2 regions of the Paenibacillus sp. sgz302164 genome follow, and region 1 is predicted to be linked to the other one. Evidence: a T-box and tRNA genes for the amino acid it is inferred to sense, from the RefSeq annotation. Region 1 holds a T-box; the other holds one or more tRNA genes.
The links. The T-box of region 1 lies ahead of leuS (leucine--tRNA ligase). A T-box ahead of a tRNA ligase gene usually reads a tRNA of that ligase, here a tRNA-Leu.
Positions count from the first base shown of each region.

Region 2: it encodes a tRNA-Leu, which carries the amino acid that the T-box ahead of leuS (leucine--tRNA ligase) is inferred to sense. The anticodon was not compared.

Region 1 covers NZ_JBVYOL010000013.1:175,169-185,115, reverse strand. The annotation lists gene AC0LWT_RS21965 (homocysteine synthase) at 1-691, opposite strand, end outside; gene AC0LWT_RS21960 (ComEA family DNA-binding protein) at 761-1,288, opposite strand; gene comER (late competence protein ComER) at 1,444-2,274, shown strand; gene leuS (leucine--tRNA ligase) at 2,315-4,774, opposite strand; T-box leader at 4,874-5,126, opposite strand; gene AC0LWT_RS21945 (class I SAM-dependent DNA methyltransferase) at 5,224-5,985, opposite strand; gene AC0LWT_RS21940 (CvfB family protein) at 5,993-6,880, opposite strand; gene rsfS (ribosome silencing factor) at 6,877-7,224, opposite strand; gene yqeK (bis(5'-nucleosyl)-tetraphosphatase (symmetrical) YqeK) at 7,237-7,815, opposite strand; gene AC0LWT_RS21925 (nicotinate-nucleotide adenylyltransferase) at 7,799-8,392, opposite strand; gene yhbY (ribosome assembly RNA-binding protein YhbY) at 8,405-8,698, opposite strand; gene AC0LWT_RS21915 (shikimate dehydrogenase) at 8,712-9,578, opposite strand; gene yqeH (ribosome biogenesis GTPase YqeH) at 9,604-9,947, opposite strand, start outside.
Region 2 covers NZ_JBVYOL010000015.1:203,452-213,398, forward strand. The annotation lists gene AC0LWT_RS24240 (DNA adenine methylase) at 1-498, opposite strand, end outside; gene AC0LWT_RS24245 (hypothetical protein) at 916-1,287, opposite strand; gene AC0LWT_RS24250 (hypothetical protein) at 1,304-1,909, opposite strand; gene AC0LWT_RS24255 (hypothetical protein) at 1,880-2,161, shown strand; gene AC0LWT_RS24260 (DUF6884 domain-containing protein) at 2,260-2,679, opposite strand; gene AC0LWT_RS24265 (hypothetical protein) at 2,720-3,256, opposite strand; gene AC0LWT_RS24270 (hypothetical protein) at 3,721-3,942, opposite strand; gene AC0LWT_RS24275 (hypothetical protein) at 4,190-4,636, opposite strand; gene AC0LWT_RS24280 (hypothetical protein) at 4,864-5,565, shown strand; gene AC0LWT_RS24285 (ribonuclease H-like YkuK family protein) at 5,919-6,497, opposite strand; tRNA gene AC0LWT_RS24290 (tRNA-Ile) at 6,549-6,620, opposite strand; tRNA gene AC0LWT_RS24295 (tRNA-Leu) at 6,630-6,712, opposite strand; tRNA gene AC0LWT_RS24300 (tRNA-Pro) at 6,716-6,793, opposite strand; tRNA gene AC0LWT_RS24305 (tRNA-Leu) at 6,798-6,882, opposite strand; tRNA gene AC0LWT_RS24310 (tRNA-Gln) at 7,129-7,204, opposite strand; tRNA gene AC0LWT_RS24315 (tRNA-Glu) at 7,296-7,368, opposite strand; tRNA gene AC0LWT_RS24320 (tRNA-Asn) at 7,370-7,445, opposite strand; tRNA gene AC0LWT_RS24325 (tRNA-Ile) at 7,451-7,528, opposite strand; tRNA gene AC0LWT_RS24330 (tRNA-Asp) at 7,535-7,609, opposite strand; tRNA gene AC0LWT_RS24335 (tRNA-Glu) at 7,613-7,689, opposite strand; tRNA gene AC0LWT_RS24340 (tRNA-Pro) at 7,693-7,769, opposite strand; tRNA gene AC0LWT_RS24345 (tRNA-Tyr) at 7,773-7,858, opposite strand; tRNA gene AC0LWT_RS24350 (tRNA-Lys) at 7,863-7,938, opposite strand; tRNA gene AC0LWT_RS24355 (tRNA-Leu) at 8,077-8,164, opposite strand; tRNA gene AC0LWT_RS24360 (tRNA-Gln) at 8,166-8,240, opposite strand; tRNA gene AC0LWT_RS24365 (tRNA-His) at 8,247-8,318, opposite strand; tRNA gene AC0LWT_RS24370 (tRNA-Phe) at 8,321-8,396, opposite strand; tRNA gene AC0LWT_RS24375 (tRNA-Gly) at 8,399-8,472, opposite strand; tRNA gene AC0LWT_RS24380 (tRNA-Glu) at 8,477-8,554, opposite strand; gene AC0LWT_RS24385 (hypothetical protein) at 8,887-9,117, opposite strand.

The sequences.
Region 1 (9,947 bases):
AGTCGAATTTGCCTCCGTCCACGATAACGCCGCCGATCGATGTGCCGTGGCCGCCGATAAACTTCGTAGCCGAGTGAACGACGATGTCTGCACCGTGCTCGATCGGGCGAAGCAAATAAGGGCTTGGGAACGTATTGTCCACAATCAGAGGAATTCCGTGCTCATGCGCGATTGCGGCTACCGCTTCGATATCCAGTACGTCGCCTTTCGGATTACCGATCGTTTCCGCGTAAAGAGCCTTTGTCCGGTCTGTAATCGCCGCCCGGAAATTTTCGGGATTGCCGGGATCTACAAAATTGACCTTGATGCCCAGTTTCGACAATGTCGTGGAAAATAAATTATAAGTGCCTCCGTACAAGCTCGATGCGGAAACGATTTCATCTCCGGCACCGGCAATATTCAGGATGGAGTATGTAATAGCTGCCTGACCCGAGGCAGTCGCAAGCGCCGCAGGCGCGCCTTCCAGCGCAGCGACCCGCTTTTCGAATACATCGGTGGTCGGATTCATCAAACGCGTATAAATGTTGCCAAATTCTTTAAGCGCAAACAAATTCGCGGCATGCTCCGTATCGCGGAAACCATAGGATGTAGTTTGGTACAGCGGGACTGCGCGCGACATCGTTGTCGGGTCCAGTTCTTGTCCTGCATGCACGGCAAGCGTTTCGATACTTAATTTGCGTTCGTTAGACATTGAGTCATCCCCTTTTAGGTAATCTTTCCCTTATTATTTTCGCACACTATTCGACAAATGAAAAGATTGCTATAGTTTTCCCGCATAGACGTAGGGTTTCAATTTTTCAAGCATCTTTTTGCCGATGCCTTTAACTTCAGCCAGTTCCTCGACTTTTTGAAACCGCCCCTTTTTCTCCCTGTATTCCAGAATCGCTTTCGCTTTGCTGGCTCCGATGCCCGGCAGTTCGTCCAATTGCTCCAGCGTAGCCGAATTCAGGTCTAACAAGCCGTTTTTTGCAGCAGCGGGAGCCGCGGAAGGCGAAGGATATGCAGCATCGGGCTTCGGCTCCAAGGTCGGGCCGGCAGCCGGGGAAGATAAGGCAGGTGACGATGGAACAGGCGTTGGCGCAGGTGAAGATGGCGGCGTGCTGCTGCGCGGTGCGGGGCTTGGCGCCGTTTGGGCAAGCAGTTCCTTCATTTGATCGTTGACAGGAACAAAATTCGTTTGAATCGCGGAACGGCCCCCAATCGCAAACTGCCATATCGTATATGCCAGTAAAACTATAGAAATGGAAGATAGAGTGATTATAACGCCCTTTTTGCCAAATAAACCCACGAATTCTCCCCTTTCCGGTATCATTGGTTGTTTGCAAGCATATACATGAAAAAACATCATAACGCCTTAATTGGCATGTGCCCAGCTCTATCCAACTTTGTGACAAGCAACATGGATACCAGGGTGACTGAACTTTTTCCGGGAGGGATTTCTAGATGAAGGCAGGATTCATCGGTACTGGGAGTATGGGAAGCATATTGATAGAAGCATTTATTCATTCCGGCGCATTTAATCCGGAACAAATCATTGCGGCGAACCGCACGGCAAGCAAAGCGGATCGGCTGGCGGAGACGTATCCGGGGCTTCAGATCGCCCGTTCTAATAAAGAAGTCGTACAGCAAAGCGAAGTCATTTTTTTGTGCATTAAGCCTGGAGAGTACAAAAAGGTTATCGATGAAATCAAAGAGGACGTGCTTCCGTCCCATTTTGTCGTTTCTATTACGAGCCCGGTTCTCTTGCGGCATCTGGAAAGCAATCTGCCGGCAAAAATCAGCAAAATTATCCCAAGCATTACGAATTACGTGCTCAGCGGGGTGACCTTGTGCATTCACGGCAACCGGATGCAGCCCGAGGATAAGGAATGGCTTGAAAATGTGCTGGCGCACATCAGTTCCCCTATACGGGTGTCTGAAGACTATACGCGGATTTCTTCGGATATATCCAGCTGCGGTCCCGCATTTCTATCGTATTTCATCCAAGCTTTCATTGATGCCGCCGTAGAGGAAACCGGAATTTCCAAAGAAGAAGCAACGCTCCTTGCCAGCGAAATGGCGCTGGGCACCGGAAAGCTGCTGACGACGGGAGGCTTTGACCCTGCAGGCTTGCAAAAACGCGTATCCGTACCTGGGGGCATCACCGAGGAAGGTTTGCGTATTATGGACTCCACGGATTTGTCCGGCATGTTCACTCAGATGATTCGCGCGACGCACGCCAAATATAAAGAAGACCTCGAGAAGGCCGAGCTGCTGTTTGCAATTGAGCCGTAACCTTCCCGAGGGCCGCTTCTAATGAGGAATCATTCCTCCGTTAACCTGCAACGATATTGACGAGTTTTCCTTTAACGACGATGACTTTGCGAACGGTTTTGCCGGCGGTCGTTTCTTTGACTTTGTCAAGATCCATCGCCAATTGCTGCATAGCCGCTTCTTCCGTATCCTTGGAAATCAGCACGCGGTCGACAATTTTGCCGTTGACCTGAACAACGATTTCAACTTCGTTGTCAACTGTCCAAGCTTCGTCGTAGGAAGGCCATGGCACATAGGTGATGGACTCGCCGCCGCCAAGCTTCTCCCAAAGCTCTTCCGCCAAGTGCGGTGCGATCGGGGACAGCATTTGAACAAAGTTTTGCATCGCTTCGAGCGGCAGACGCTCGGTCTTATAAGCCTCGTTGACGAAAATCATCAACTGGCTGATCGCCGTATTGAACCGCAGGGCTTCGTAGTCCTCGGTTATTTTTTTGATCGTGCGGTGCCATGTGCGCTTGAACGTATCGCTGCCAAGCGTTTCCTCGGCGCTGATTTTCGGATGAACGCTGCCGTTCTCGTCCACGAACAATCTCCAAACGCGGTTCAGGAAGCGGTAAATTCCTTCGACGCCCGTCGTGTTCCACGGCTTCGTCGCTTCGAGCGGCCCCATGAACATTTCGTACATGCGCAGCGTATCCGCGCCGAATTCACCGACGATATCGTCCGGATTGACGACATTGCCGCGGGATTTGCTCATTTTCTCCATATTTTCGCCGAGAATCATGCCTTGGTTGACGAGCTTGTGGAACGGCTCCTTCGTATGGACAACCCCGAGGTCGTACAGCACTTTATGCCAGAAACGGGCATACAGAAGGTGAAGAACCGCGTGCTCGGCGCCGCCGATGTACAAGTCGACCGGCAGCCATTGCTGCTGCTTGTCGTGGGAGCACAGCTCCTTGTCATTTCGCGGATCGATGAAGCGCAGGTAGTACCAGCAGCTGCCGGCCCACTGCGGCATCGTATTCGTCTCGCGGCGGGCTTTCATGCCTGTCTCGGGATCGATCGTGTTGACCCACTCCGCGACGTTCGCCAGCGGCGATTCGCCCGTTCCGGACGGTTTGATTTCGTCCACTTCCGGAAGCAGCAGCGGAAGCTGGTCCTCCGGCACCGGTTTCATTGTGCCGTCTTCGAGATGGAGAATCGGGATCGGCTCTCCCCAATATCTTTGACGGCTGAACAGCCAGTCTCTCAGCCTGTAAGTAACTTTGCCGCGGCCTTTGCCGTTTTGCTCCAGCCATTCGATCATCCGGCCGATCGCCTGCTCGTTGTTCAGGCCGTTCAGCAGCTCGGAATTGACGTGCGCGCCGTCGCCGGCATACGCTTCCTTCTGCACATCGCCGCCCTGTACGACTTCAATGATCGGCAGTCCGAATTGCTTCGCGAATTCCCAGTCGCGTTGGTCATGGCCCGGAACGGCCATAATCGCGCCTGTGCCGTAGCCGCCGAGCACGTAGTCGGCAATCCAGATCGGCACCTTCGCGCCGTTAACCGGATTGATCGCATAAGCGCCCGTGAATACGCCGGTTTTGTCCTTGGCCAAGTCCGTGCGCTCCAGATCGCTTTTGCGCGCCGCCTTGTCCTGATATTCTTTGATTGCGGCTTCTTGCTCCGCAGTCGTAATCGCCGCCACAAGCTCATGCTCAGGCGCAAGTACGCAGTAAGTGGCGCCGAACAGCGTATCGGGACGCGTCGTAAAAACGGTCAGGCTGCGGTTGTCATGCCCATCGATCGCGAACTGCACTTCGGCGCCCTTGGATTTGCCGATCCAGTTGCGCTGCATGTCCTTGATGCTTTCCGACCAGTCAAGCTCCTCCAGGTCTTCGAGCAGGCGCTCCGCATACTCGGTAATTTTCAAAATCCACTGGCGCATCGGCTTGCGGATAACCGGATGGCTGCCGCGTTCGCTGAGCCCGTCGATCACTTCTTCGTTCGCCAGCACCGTACCGAGCGCCGGACACCAGTTGACCGGAACTTCGTCGACGTAGGCGAGCCCTTTTTTGTACAGCTGGATAAAAATCCACTGTGTCCATTTGTAATACTCCGGATCGGTCGTGCTGATCTCGCGGTCCCAATCGTAAGAAAAGCCGAGCGATTTGATTTGACGGCGGAACGTGTCGATGTTCTTGTTCGTGAACTCGCGCGGGTCGTTCCCCGTGTCCAAAGCGTACTGCTCGGCCGGCAGGCCGAACGCGTCCCAGCCCATCGGATGCAGGACGTTGTAGCCTCTCATCCGCTTGAAGCGGGAGACGATATCCGTCGCCGTATAGCCTTCCGGATGCCCGACGTGCAGCCCCGCTCCCGACGGATACGGGAACATGTCAAGGGCGTAAAATTTCGGTCGGTCCGAATTTTCAAGCACTTTGAACGTCTTCTTCTCATCCCAGTACTGCTGCCATTTGGGCTCGATAGCGAGCGGGTTGTAGCCTTGCTGTTCTCTAGTTTCTCTGATCTCCTGCGACATGTCCAAATCCTCCCAGCCTGCATGCTTTGCAGGCATGATTAAAGTGCGCGTCGGGGACTTCCCGCAAGCGCCAAAAAACCTCCCGTCGCTAGCGCAATCGCTAGGGACGGGAGGTTTGATTCCCGTGGTACCACCCTAGTTAACATCAGGCGTGCTTCGCCCATGTTCACTCTGCCCCTTAACGCGGGTGAGACGATCCGGCTAGCACCGCCGGTCTCCTAAAGACCTCATGCGATGGTTCACCTTCCAGCTCGGAGGCGAGTTCGCTTGGCTAGCATCTGCCGGCTTTCACCTGATACCGGCTCTCTGGTAGATGCTGCGGGAAGCTACTATTCCTCGTCAAAGCTTTTAACCAATCCAATTAGCTATGATTATATGCAAAAAAATGCAGCTCTGTCAAGTAGGCCGGCCGATATTAGGCCGATGCCCCGGCGATGTCCGCCTGCCGCCTATTTGCGCGCCGCGAAAAAAGCCCGCTCCGTTCCGCGCCGCGGCGGCTCCCACGCAAAATCGGCTGCTTCCTGAACGTCGCTGAATCCTGCCGCCAGCAGCTGCTCCTTGATCCAGGACAACGGATAGGCACGCTGAGCATGCACTTCATCGATGCGGCGGAAGACGCCGGGGACTTGTCCGTCCCGAACAAAAATGGTCAGGTCATGCTCGATTTGCATCCGGCTTTCGTCCAGCTCGCTCGTCCAGATGTAGGAAACATCGTCCTCGTTCAGAAAAAAAGGCTGCGTATCGGCATAAGCGATCAGCTGCTCGGGGGTGTGTACATCAAACAGGAACAGCCCGCCCGGCTTCAACCCTTGGTACGTTTGCCGGAAAGCTTGAATGATATCCTCTTCCTCCAGCAAATAGTTCAAGCAGTCGCAGAACGAAATGGCGGCATCCGCCTGCTCGGCCAGCTCCCATTCGCGCAGGTCCTGCTGCACCCAGGTCAGCGCGCCGTTTCTCGCCAGCGCTCCGTGCCGCTCAGCCTTCTGCTGAGCAACGGCAAGCATGTCGTCCGACAGATCGACGCCCGTCACCCGGTATCCTTCCAATGCGAGCGGAATCGCCAGGTTGCCCGTGCCGCAGCCCAGGTCAACGACCGTGACCGGATGCAGACCGTACCGCTTCCAACCCTCTCTCGTAAAACGAAGCCAATCCCCGTACGGCATGTCCTCCATCAAACGATCGTACGTATAAGCAAACCCTTCGTAACTCATCCTGCTCTTACGTCTCCTCTTGTTTCAGATGGGTCCAGTTTTCCTGCTGATAGATGAGCCCTTCCTTCATCAGCTTGCCAAGCGCCCGCTTGAAAGCCGATTTGCTCATGCCGAAGCGGGCGGCTATCGTATCCGCCGCCGTCTGGTCGGAATACGGCATCGCGCCGCCCGGCCGCTCGCGCAAAAAGGCGAGGATGCGCTCCGCGTCTTCGTCGCGCCCTTTTTCCTTCGGCAGACGCATCGACAAATTGACGCGGCCGTCCTCCTCGCGGACGAATACGACCCGCACATTGACCTGCTCGCCTACGCGCAGCAGACGCGTCCGCTCCGGCGTGGCGATCATGCCGATGATGCCGAAGCCCAGCACTCCCGCATCGCAGACGACGAACGTCCCCATCTGCAGCGGCTTATACACTCTGGCGTCGACATAGCGGTTCTTCCAGGCGGAAGGAGCGCGCACGCACAGCGGCGCCAAGTCTTCCTCGGCGGCGAGCTTGGCGATCAGACGCCCCTGACGGTCGTGGGCTAAAGTGGCGTACACCTTGTCCCCGACCAAAGGGCGGAGCGTCTCCAGCTCAGGCACATGTTTGTAGGGCAGAAGCAAGTTCCGCCCAAGCCCCATTTCGAGAAAATAGCCGAAACGGGGATGGATATCGACGACTTCCAGCAGAGCGACCTCGCCCAGCAGCAGAAGCGGGCGTTTCATCGTCGCCATCAGGCGGTCCTGCGTATCGTGGAACAAAAACACTTCTACGCGTTCCCCGGGCTTCACCGGGCCTGCCGTCTCTCCGTAAGGGAGCAGCACATCCTGATTGCCGTCGGTCAAAAAATATCCGTTGGGCGGAATTTCTCTCGCGACCTCAAGGCTGACTAGCGTTCCCGCATTCATGCTCATACGCGTTCCACAACCTTGGCGTCGGACCATAATCTCTCGATGTTGTAATATTCGCGGTCATCGCGGTGGAATACGTGAAGAACAACATCACCCAGATCCAGCAGCACCCATCTTGCGGTATCGACTCCTTCATAGCCTCTGATCCGCACGCCGTGCTCCTGCGCTTTTTTTCTGGCTTCGGTGGCAATCGCCTGCACTTGGGTCTCCGAATTGCCGTGGCAAATGACGAAGTAATCGGCGACGAGCGAAATGCCCTGCAAATTCAGCGCCACTACGTTCATCGCCTTTTTATCCTCCGCAGCTTCCACCACTAAAGCCATAATTGCTTCTGGGGTCATGCTCATTCCATCATCCTCCTATAATTGATTGTTTGCTTGCGTCAACAAATTGTTGCGGGTTAATATCGTTAACGGATAAATCCGTTTGCCTTTTGTCAAAAGAAAACCGATCGTCGAATCGAAGCCGGCGACCAGCGCCTTTTCAAGACTATGTTCAGCGATTTCGCGAATATTATGCACGCCTGGAAAATCGCGCCCCGGCTCGATATAGTCGGCCAGGCAAACCACTTTGTCCAGCAGCGTCATCCGCTCCCGGCCGGACGTATGATAACGGATCGCGTCCAGCACTTCCTCATCGTCCACGCCGAACTCCGTTTGCGCGATAAAAGCGCCTGAGTGAGAATGCCAAAGTTCCTTGTCATAATCGAGCAGGTCTTGTGGAAGCCCGTTTTCCCGGATAATGTTCGCCTGCTCCTGAATCGGCCAATATTTGCAATAATCGTGCAAAATCGCCGCCAAATCCGCTTTCACCGGATCGGCGCCGAACCGCTCGGCCAATCGAACCGCGGTTTCCATGACGCCCAGCGTATGCAGCCAGCGCTTCTCGGGCATCTGTTCTTTGACCGCCTCGATAAGCTGCTCACGACTCCGATTCATATAAACCGTTCACCTCCATGTAAGCATGCACGGCATCCGGAACGAGGTAGCGCACGGAGCCTCCCGCCCGTATTTCTTCCCGGATGGCCGACGATGAAATTTCCACCAGCGGCATCGGCGCGATCGTAACCCTCTCCCGGATGTGCGGCGGAAGAACTTCCATATCCAGCTCGTAGCCCGGTCTTGCCAGACCAATGAAGCGGATGCGGCTTACGATATCGTCAATGCGGTGCCACCTCGGCAAATATTCGACCATATCCGCTCCGACAATGTAGGCGAACTCCGCTTCGGGATGCCGCTCGCACAGCAGTTCGATCGTATCGATACTATAGGATACGCCGCCTTTCGTAATTTCAACATCAATCGCACGAAAAAAAGGATTGCCCTCCGCCGCCAGGCATACCATGCTCCAGCGCTGCTCCGCCGTCGCCGCCGGCGCATTCGGCTTATGCGGCGGCACGTTCGCCGGCATCAGCCACACTTCGTCCAGTCCTGCTCCAACCCTCGCCCGCTCCGCCGCGATCAAATGACCCGTATGAATCGGATCGAAGGTGCCTCCCATGATTCCGACCAGCATGCTCCCACCTCTTTAAACGGGCAGCTCGATCTTTTTGTGATCCCGCGATTCCTTGTACAGCACGATAATTTTTCCGATAACCTGCACGAGCTCGGCGCCTGATTTCTCCGACAGTTCGGTGCCTACCTCGCCCCGGTCCTCCCCGCTGTTGTTGAGCACGGTCACTTTGATCAGCTCCCTGACTTCAAGCGCTTCCTGAATATGGCGGATCAAATGATCGTTAACCCCGCCTTTGCCGACTTGAAAAATCGGGTCCAGGTGGTGCGCCAAAGACCGCAAATAACGTTTTTGTTTACCAGTTAACATGCTAAAAGCCCCTCTATTCTTTTTCGGCTAACGATTGCTCGACGACCTGCCTCATCGCTGCGACGGGAGCAGGCGTGCCGGTCCAGTATTCAAATGCGTAAGCCCCTTGATATATAAACATGCCGAGCCCGCCGTGAATGCGGGCTCCTCGCGCTTCCGCTTCGCGAAGGAAGCGGGTAATGCGCGGATTGTAGATCAGGTCGCTGGCCAGATGCCGCTCCGCAATGAGCTCCGCGGGCATCGGCAGCTCCTCGACGTTCGGATGCATCCCCGCCGAGGTCGTATTGACGATCAGATCCGCTTCGCCGGCGATCCCAGCGAGCTCGTCAAGCCCTAGCCCGACGGCATGCGTGAACGCGCCGAGCGTCGCCGCCAGGCTAACCGCCCGCTCCTTGGTCCGGTTCGCGATCAAAATACGGGCCGCGCCTTCCTTGGCGAGCGCGTATCCGACGCCTCTGGCCGCTCCGCCCGCGCCGAGCAAAATAACGGTCTTGCCCCGAAGATCGACGCCCGTCTCCTCTTTCAAGGAACGGACGTAGCCGATGCCGTCGGTATTGTAGCCGACCAGCCGGCCTCCGTCGTTAACAATCGTATTGACAGCGCCGATCACCCTAGCGCCTTCATCGATCTCGTCCAAGTACTGCATCACTTCGACCTTGTGCGGTATCGTTACGTTCACGCCGCGAAAGCCGAGCGCCCGGATGCCGTACACGGCCTCTTTCAGTTCCTCCGGACGAACGTGAAAAGCAGCGTAAGCCGCGTTGAGCCCAGCCTCACGAAAAGCTCTGTTCAGCATAATCGGCGAACGCGAATGCCGAATCGGATCCCCAAAAACGCCATACAGCACGGTATGGCTGTCCAATGTCCGGTTATTCTCCATCATATCCCCCTCATCAAGCGATAAGCTATATCAGCGACTCGCGCGCAATAACTTTCGTCCCCTTGGGCGCATGAACCGCCAATTCCGCTCCGGCGTCGCTGTTCACTTTGATCCAGCCGAGCCCGGAAATGAGCACATCCATGCGCGTGCCCCGCGGAATGCGGATCGGATGCTTGACCAGCTTCGGAAGTTCGTCCAAATCCTCCTTGACCGGCGGAACCAGCATTTCTCCCCTATGGTTCGCATACAGCTCGTCGGCGCGCTCCAGCTTCGTCCGGTGAATCTGGATCGCATTGGACATATAGCAGGTAAACGATTGGTGATCTCCGCGAATAAAATCAAACCGGGCCAGAGCGCCGAAAAACAGCG
Region 2 (9,947 bases), on a different contig from region 1:
GCATTCGATATTTACCGATCGGAATCGCCGCTCGAAAGCATCCAGTCGAGCAACCGCATTCTGATAATCGACAGCCGTGCTCTTTACCTTGCTCGCCCTCCACCCACTATTTTCGTTGCTCATGGGTATGATGCACTGGCGAAGCCGGTAATACCACCGCACTGCGCGCTCAAACGGATCGCTCGGAAGTTCTTCATGAAGCCATTTCTCATAAAGATACCGACTGGTCGGAAGTGACATAAGGGCATCGATCAACTTTTCTTTATCGCTACGTAAGACGAGATAGAAGTTCACAAGGTCATGGTCCGCATCATTGAACACTTCAACGCGCCACGGATCTCGGGCAACGGTCATGCTGGCGCCACCTCCGAATACATCCACCCAGCAGTGCATTTTGCGAATGTACGGGATGATACGACTTGAAAGCGCAGCCTTTGCTCCGAACCAGCGAATGCTTCCTACCCCATTATCTATTGCAGCTTCACTCATACGAGCCATATTCCATCTCTCCTGTTTCCGAATTCATGTGAAATCGATTCGGAAATCGGCAGGACTCTATTTGTCCTCTTGCGCTTTCTCGAAGAACCGCGCAAGTGCTACTTATCCCGGAAGGGAGCTCGCTGAAGGGGGCTACAATGAACCTCAAAACGGATAACGCAAGGCGGTACCCGCTCCTTCCTCACACCTGTTATTAGAGAGTTGGTTTATCTGGCAGACATTTGATTTTTATTTCCATAACTGCCTCCTAACGAATTTTACCACTCGTATGTTGGTAGCTCCGGAATGACCAGCGCATTTACATTAAGTATGATCCATTAGCAGCCATGCTCGACAACAGTACGAAGGGCAGCCGGATCTTGAGCCAGCGCCGCAACTTTACTTGCATCCTGTGGAAGATAACTCGTTTAGCGAAAATTATTCTACAGATGAATCGACAGGTATAGTTAAGTTTGCCTTCATCCAACCTTCAATCCATTGCTGAATAAGTGATAGACCTTCGCCGACCTTTAAACCTTTGATATGGGTATTCAGGAATTCATGGTCGCTTGCCGGAACGCATTTCATACCGTTTGCAAACGCCCGCTGCCCATATTCAAAAGCTGATAGGCACTTGTTGTATTCGTCCGTGTACACGGAGTCTTCCAGTACGTTCGAGTTGAAAACGACCTCAAGCGCATAACCTGGAGCGTGGCCCTTCTTCTGGAGATCGTTATACATGAATGTCAGATACGCATCTTTTTCCACAAGACGAAGCATTTGTTTTTCGTTAAAGATAGGCTCTTGCATCTCAATTACCCCCGAATTATTTGATAAGAGCAATCTGCAACCGCAGTAGTGCTTCGCCGATCTTGTTTTCCATCAACTGAGCGTAGTTGCGCTTGATCAGGTACAAAATCAATTTTGCAATGCTCTTTCCAAATTTATTTTTGACCTGCTCGAAGTTCCGATCGGAGTGGAGATCGGCGAGGGATTTCTGCTGTTGCAGAAAGCCTTCCAATTCACCCGAACGGTCCTCCTGCTTCATCGCGTTCTCCAGCTCCTGCAGCGCTTGTCTCTCTTCCTTCCGTTTCCGCTGATAATTCCCGAGCAGCCCCTTCAGTTCTTGGACGTTTTGCTCGATCCCAAAGACATGCGCGCGGTTGCCGTACTTCGTGACAATCTCACTGGCCTCCTGCGGGCTCTGCGAACGAACAAGCGACGTGATATGCCACTTCTCACGCTGGATATCCTTGAGCTTTCGCTTATTACGCTCTTCCTCAATCAAATCCAGGTAATAGGAAGGCTTCGCCCCGAGGGGGACGCTATCGCCGAATATCCTGAAGGGAATGCGGTGTTCATCAAACAGCTTCTTAAGCGGATCGGCTAAGGTGCGGCCGGTATGAATCTCGACAAAGGGAAGCTCATCCATCGCGAATATGAATTCCAGGACCTTATTGGCAAATTCCGCCGCTTCGCTTTTCCGAGGATGATTCTCCTGTTTCGGATACGGCTCGACGATTTCTTCAAAGCCAATGATGCGATGACCGTAATGGCTCAGAAAGTAGATATCGCCGTGCGGAAATTCCCTGGCCACCATATACCCAATGACGCTATTAATCCACCGGCTTTGTTTACCCTGATAGAACAGGTACGCCGGCAGCGCTTCACTCGGCCGTGCTGAAGACTCTGTAATGAGAGAAATCCTTCGCACAAAATCACTCCCATTTCATTCATATTTATTGCCGCCAACTTCGTGCTAAGCTATCGACATGCCATTTCTTATCCGTTGAGTGCTTTGGTAAAAAAACCAAGCTGCTCCCCTATTCCCAAGCCGGCCAGAGGAACATGGCAGGAAATGCCGTGCCGCTCTAGCAGAGGAATGAGGTACTTTCGATAATTTCCTCCGGCGAAGAAAGTTACTGAAGCCGGAGGAAGCGCGACTATATCCTTTGCAACATTTTCGGACCAGCGGATAAGCTCCTGCTTCCCCGCTCCAACCAGAGTTTGGTCGTAGGGCTCAATGACCGTATCCGGATCCGTCAATCCGTGCTTTGCGGACAGAATATAGACTTTATCGAACCGCTGGGTTTGTACGTACTGCCAGCACTTGCGGAATAAAGAAGAGGGCTGGTACAATTGCTGCGCGCTGCATGGGTAGGATTGCTTTAATTTGGTGCAACTAATGACCGCGAGTTTCATACCTGCACGCTCCCGTTTTTATTTATGGTCCCAATTGGTGCTAAATCTTTACCTCGACCTCGAAACGCCACTTCCCCGGTTTCGCCGCTTTTCCGCCCGTAGGAGTAACCTCAAGGCAGCAGGCGGCTATGGACAAGCGCTTGGTTCGCTCATCCTGCCAGAGCCTACAAGGGATGATATGCACGTCGGCATTATGCTTCAAAGCGATGCGGTCGGCGATCTTCCTGGCGTCAGTAAGCTTTAGGGCGTATTCCTCGACAACATCAGGTACGACAACAGGGCTACCATACTGTGCAGAAATTTGAAGGCGCAGCAGCGCCGGCGTTTCGTTCGTAACCCGAAACCCGTTTACCAGCTTACCGCTCCCCCGCGAATGTTTCGTGGCTTTCGCCTTGTTCGCAGCCTGAGCGGGTACCGGCATTTCGACGCAATCCTTGGACAACCACTCCGTGATGTCGTTTCCGCCACCCCGATAGGAGTCCTCTCCGTAAGTCCTGTTCAGCCAATCAATGAAGTATCGCTCCGCTTCATGTTGATGCATGCCGTACCCGTAACCTGCTCTCGTCTCTTTACCCATCTTTATCCATCCTCCTGATTCTTGTTTATTACCCAATTCTTGACAGTGAGCTATCGAACTTCTCTTTAAATCGCTATTGAACTCCTCCCTGCAGGTGACGCACCAATCTCGCCAAGGGTAGTTGGGTCGAGTGGAGCGGGTTTGCCGCAGCAATCGCGGAGCTGTTCCATTTCTGGATGTTCGTCTCCGCATGCTGTATAAACCGGGGTCCTCACCCGAATGAGGGACGCGCTAGTCAAAGGGAACTCAGTCCCGCTTCTTTGAGCATGTTCTGCCAGACAACAAGCCGTTGCCATTTGCATAAGCATGCTCCCCCCATATCTCGATTGAAATAAAAAGGACTCGGCACATGAAATATGCCAAGCCCTCTTATCACCCTAAGCATGCGCTCATCAGTTTACTCATTTGGTTCAAGTGGATAAGTAAGCGGTCCTCTTGTTCACCATTGACGTACTCGAATTCCTTCAGTTAACAAGATTGTTATCTGAAGGATCATTCGGAAACGTGAAGTCAATTCGTTCAGGAGCACCTTTAACGATACGAATTTGAAGCGTATCTGATCCGTCCTCCCAAACTACAACTGTTCCGTTGTTGCAAACGAACGTGCGAAATTCAAGGTTTTTTAAGGGACGCTCGTTTGTTTTCTCCACCACATACGTCACGAGATCAGCGAGATTTTTCATCATTTTAATTACCTCCATGTTTTCCGGAACGACAAAAAGGAGACGCAAAAAAGACATACGTATCCCGTATGCCTTATAGTCTCCTATTGTGCGAACCTATGTTTATTAGCTAGCTAGTAGCCTTGACCCTTCCCTACACGAATCATTTTGCAATGGACGGAGGGAAAATTTTGTGAATCGTAATGCAATTATTATATCATAGAGCTTGATTTGAAAAAAGAGGGGAACATCGAATTGGCTTCCATTGAGGTTATAGGCTCAAAACGGGAACCAGCGGCGGGACTGATTTCCCCTTGACGTAAAACCAGGCATCTAAGAATCCGTCCATATAGTATAAATCCTCTCCATTGTACCAATCCCATTCCACCCCCAATTGCTTTAATATCGCACCCATATGGTATTGATCCATGGAGTCACTTTCCAGGATAAAGGGGAGGATTTGATTCCATAGTTTGGGGTCCACTAAAGGAATTGTAAACCTGTCATTACGGTATCGCCCCCATTCGCTGAATACGATATACTCACCGCTAAATGCATAATGCTCCACATTGCTGTTATAGATTCTTCCGTGCTCTTCAGTGGAAAACAGAATCATTTTCCACCATGTTTCTTTCCACTCCTCCGGTCGATCTTTATCTTGCTTCTCGAAAAGGGGGATGAAAATTGCTGTATCATGCTTGTTGGTAGGGACGGCCACATAATCGATATCTCTGCATGCGACCGTAACATGAACGCGGTAGATTTCCTATCCCAGAATGAACAAGGCTTCCGGCAGAAACCAAGGAGTGAATTATTACTTATAGATATCAATTTATTCCTCGTCATGAATTGAGGAATGAATTGAGAACTTTTTCCCTGGGCAACGTTTATATTTGTTCCTGTCGGCAAGAATGATAATAAAATGAGCCATGGGAGCTGAATATAATGAAGGGAAATCCGGTTTCGAATGAAAATGAATTGCTCTTGAATGAGAATAAAATGTGGTCGAATCTGGATATGTTGCTCTTGAAGTTGTTTGTGGACTCGCGAAGAGCAAAGAATATCATGGATAAGTACATTTTTCCCCAAGCCTCGATTTTGTTTGGCCGCACCGAAAAAGCTTGCTCGATTCGATACGGTAATATCGAAAATGGCGTTGTAAAAATTGACTATCAGGATCCGGCCATAAAGCAATATTTCTCTACACTGCCTACTTACTCCGCGCCATCTAAAGACGATGGCCAACCCTCATTTCGTAATTTGTCTGCCGCTTTACGAGCAATTGAAGCCGAATATGAATATATGAACCATACGTATCAAAAAAACAAAGAACTTCTCAAAGGAAAAAACATTCTTATTGAAGGTCTACAACAAAAAAATGCGAGTTTAGAGAAGCAACTTGAGGAGCGAAACAGCCTTCAAGCCCTTGCTCCGGAAGAGAGAGATGCTTCGCTAGTGCAGCAGCTGCAGGAAGCACAAGAGGAAATTGTTCGTCTTCGGAATGAAAACAAGGAATGGGAAGAGCTGGTCGGTAGTGAAGCGCAAAAGTATGCCGAAATGGAGAAATCGAACCAAAAGCTTTGGGCGGAAAACAAAGCTTTAGTGACCGCACTGCAGGTAGCAAAAAACTACGACCTGATCAGCTAGCAACCGAAACCAAAAATCATATGACTTGTAAATAAGCATATCGAAACCAACATGTAAGGAGTTGCCGATATGCCTGCAGCAATCTATCATCATCTGATACTTGTGATTTACATTTATGTCGCGCTCATCTTGGTCGTAAGAAAGGCATTTGGACAGCAACACTGGGTGGGGTTTCTTTTTCCGTAACATGGGCTTCTTTTCCTTCATCTCTGCAATGATCTATTTTAGCACTTGATGTAAGGTCGTAAGGTGAAGGAGAATTTGGTCACCATGGCCGTGCTTCGTACATGCTCACACGTATAAGTCCATGACTCTAATTGGAGGAATCCCCTTTCACCCGGAAGCCGTTATAATTAAGTAGAAGCAGCTCGTAACCGATATGGCCTTTTCGTTTCGCGGTCAGCAACACTCACCATTACCGATTCGGGCTTTACCCGTGCGATCAAACCCATTGCTTCAATTCGACCAACCATTTCAGAAATGTAGGCTGCCGTCTTATTCTTCGCCCCCGTACCACCATCGATATCGACCATAAAACGAATATCTGCCCCTTGGTCGATATACGGCAAAATGATGTCTTCGAGGCGATTCCGTTCAGCATAACCGATATGGGCAGCAATCTCGCTTGAGAAGGTTGTTTCCAATGACAATTTTTCTTGAACAGAATGGATTTCCCTCGGGAGAATCACTTGCCGGCTGCACAGCCATGCGCCGCGGCCGACACGATATATTACGATGTATGTTACGAATTTCGTGTGGCCAGAATGGGTCTGAGCATCCGTCGTAACCACGAGATGATAAACAGCCCTCGGATCGCTCTCGATGAAACGAGAAATTCGGTCCAGAACGTCACTAAACTCAAGGTCCTTTTCAGTCGTATTGTGGAACGTCGTTTCATGAATCAATGGGAATTGTCGTATTTTTGTCTTCATGGGATTCACCTGTAATGCAAGGTTGGCTTCTTCCTTTCGTACTTGGATTAGCGGGCCCTGATGGAATCGAACCATCGTTTGGCCGGTTATGAGCCGACTGCTTCGCCATTAAGCTAAAGGCCCTCATGATGATGGGATTGGGGAGACTTGAACTCCCACGATCTTTCAATCCGCAGCTCCTTAAGCTACTACGTCTACCATTCCGTCACAATCCCATATGGTCGGGAAGACATGATTCGAACATGCGGCCCCCTGCTCCCAGGGCAGGTGCTCTGACCAAGCTGAGCTACTTCCCGATATTGGTGCGCCTCGAGGGATTTGAACCCTCAGTGTCTTTCGACCACGAATTTTAAGCTCGCTACGTCTGCCGTTCCGTCAGAGGCGCTCAGAAGAAATGCGGGTCTGGCAGGACTCGAACCTGCACTCTCACCTATTAAGAGTCGGGTGTTTTACCAGTTAAACTACAAGCCCACGCGACCGTCCATTTTAACGATGTCAGCTCTCAAATAGAACCTGTCGATCTGAACCGTCGTTCATGCTTCAATGGACAGAAAAACAAATTGTCGGAACGTTCGGCAGTGAACCGAACCATTCGAACAAAATCGTCGAATGTACTTCTTGAGCGTCCCGGTGGCAGGGGCATCCGGATTCGAACCGGAGATGCGGGAGTCAAAGTCCCGTGAATTAGTCCGCTATTCTATACCCCGAAGATTGGCAGGGGGCGTGGGCATCGAACCCACCACAGTCTACTTTGGAGGCAGACTCGCCGCCGAGGAACATGGACCCCTACATAAATGATGGAATCGAAAGGACTCGAACCTCCGACCTGCTGCCTGAAAAGCAGCTGCGCTCCCAACTGAGCTACGATCCCATGGCAGGGATAGCAGGATTCGAACCTGCATTGCACGCATTAACAGTGCGCTGCCTTACCAAATCGGCTATAACCCTAAATATGGTGCTGTCGAGTGGACTTGAACCACCGACCTTCCGGTTATCAGCCGGATGCTCTAACCGTTCTGAGCTACGACAGCATATTGACGGCCCAATGGGACTTGAACCCCTGACCTCTGCGCTGACAACGCAGCGTTCTAACCAACTGAACTATGGAACCGAATTGGAGACGTAGACGGGATTCGAACCCGTGTATCCCTGTTCGAAAGACAGGTGTGTTATGCCGCTTCACCACTACGTCATATGGTCGGGATGACCGGACTTGAACCGATGACCTCTAGTACCCGAAACTAGCGTTCTACCAAGCTGAACTACATCCCGATATGGTGGGAAAGGACGGATTCGAACCGCCGAACCCCGAAGGGAGTTGATTTACAGTCAGCTGCGTTTAGCCTCTTCGCTACTCTCCCCTATTGGTGCCGGCGAAAGGATTTGAACCTTTGACCTACTGATTAAAAGTCAGTTGCTCTGCCAATTGAGCTACGCCAGCTTGTGGACACGGTAAATCCTTGCTTGGAGCGGGTTAATCTCCGGCAGATTTTTTACAGCTTGTGTTTCGTTCAACCACAACTCTGAACCCAACTCATGGTCGACTCACACTCTGCGAACCGTTCATTTATGTACTTTTTGGTGCGGCAATGGGACTTGAACCCACAGGTGAGCTTTCGCTGCACGAGCATCTGAGGCTCGTATGTCTGCCATTCCATCACAGCCGCATGGCTGCCCCTCCAGGGCTTGAACCTGGGATCGCGGCTTCAAAGGCCGCTGCCTTACCAACTTGGCTAAGAGGCAATATAGGGAGATCAACCGGAATCGAACCGGTGATAACGGGGTCACAACCCGTCGCGTTGGCCATTTCGCCATGACCTCCATGGCGGTTGGAGCCGGAATCGAACCGACGACGCATGGCTCTTCAAACCATCGCTCTACCAACTGAGCTATCCAACCATTGGAGCGGAATACGGGAATCGAACCCATACCGAATGCTTGGGAGGCACCCGTTCTTCCGTTAAACTAATTCCGCATTTTGGTGACGCCTGCCGGATTCGAACCGAGCGAATGCAGGATTGAAAGTCCTGTGGCTTAGACCGCTTGCCTAATGCGCCAAGTATTTGGAGGGTCGAGCAGGATTTGACCTGTGATCGACGATTTTGCTGATTGCGAGTTAGCCGGCTTCACCTTTGGTCTTTTGAACCCTTGGAGGCGCTCGTTTTCAATACGAGTGCAATAACCCCGCTCTCAATGAAACATATGTTCGTTATTGCGGTGTAGAAAAGGCTACTCGCCCATTGCGGTTCCACTTGTATCGTTTCGCCTAACCCGGTAGTCCGGAATTACGACAAACACAAATGGACCACTCGCCAAGGGTGCAAGTAGCCTTTTACGTACAAATCTATGGATCAACGGATTCAGATTCAGAACGGTCCGCGATTCATGATCACGTTAGAGCCGTTCCTCCTCTTTTTAGGATTGCACGGCCCAAACGTGGCACGTAAAAACTACTTTTGATTGGCTGGATATAGGCTTTAAGAAGGTTGCTAAATGCCCCTTTACTGCCGCTCTCGCGCCAAATATCGGCATGCTCATGAATGATCGATATCTCATGATAGCCAAATGGCTGTTGCTGATTAGACTGCTCGCATGGATTCATAAATAATGGCTTTCTCATGGCCTATCCCTTCCTTTCTTCGTAGTTTTTACAATGTTACACTTTTTTGCTTTCGTGCTTTATCGCTTTAATGTTTTACCGCTTTACTGATTATGATCTTATCATGGGTTATTTTTGCTGTCAACCCTTTTTTTTTTATATTTTTTTTCTTTATTCCCTCATCGCCTTATAAAAACAAAAAGACCGCTGGACTCCAGCGGTCTTTTCATATCCGGACAAATGCGTCAAAAATGACGCAATTTTGCCTGCAATTCCTCCCTGTCGTCAGGGAGTTAGGGATATCGAAAAAAGGCCGCGTGGCGAGGTATAAGGCTTTTGGCATTTATAAATAAATGGTCGCCTTCCGATGGGCTCCACTGTTGAATGCGCTCATATCCAAATGCCTTTTTCATCCTCGCTCACGCTCCTTCCTACATACCTAAATTTTCCTCATAATAAATCAATACCAACTTCAGTGTCAAGTAGCAATGATTAATTTTTCCAAAAGTACAATCTTACTTCTGGACCAATCATCCATCGCCGCGCTTGTGTTCGCCTGAAGTTCGTATGCCGTTGTCCCGCAACGCCCGGAGACGTAACTATCACCGATCATCACCGCACTTTGGCCCTGGCCGCCACAACGTAATGATCGATGAACGACGCCTTCGCGTCGCCGCTGCCTGCTGAACGTATGATGTTTTCCCAACTACCTCCGGCGGAACGATCGTTTAGCGCCGCTTGTCTATTGATGCAGGTGCCCCCGCATCACGTAAGCTGATAGCTGGTCCGCCGTCGTAGGAACAAACACCCCCGGCCCCACTGCTGCAAGCCTATCGCCAGTCTCCACGTCG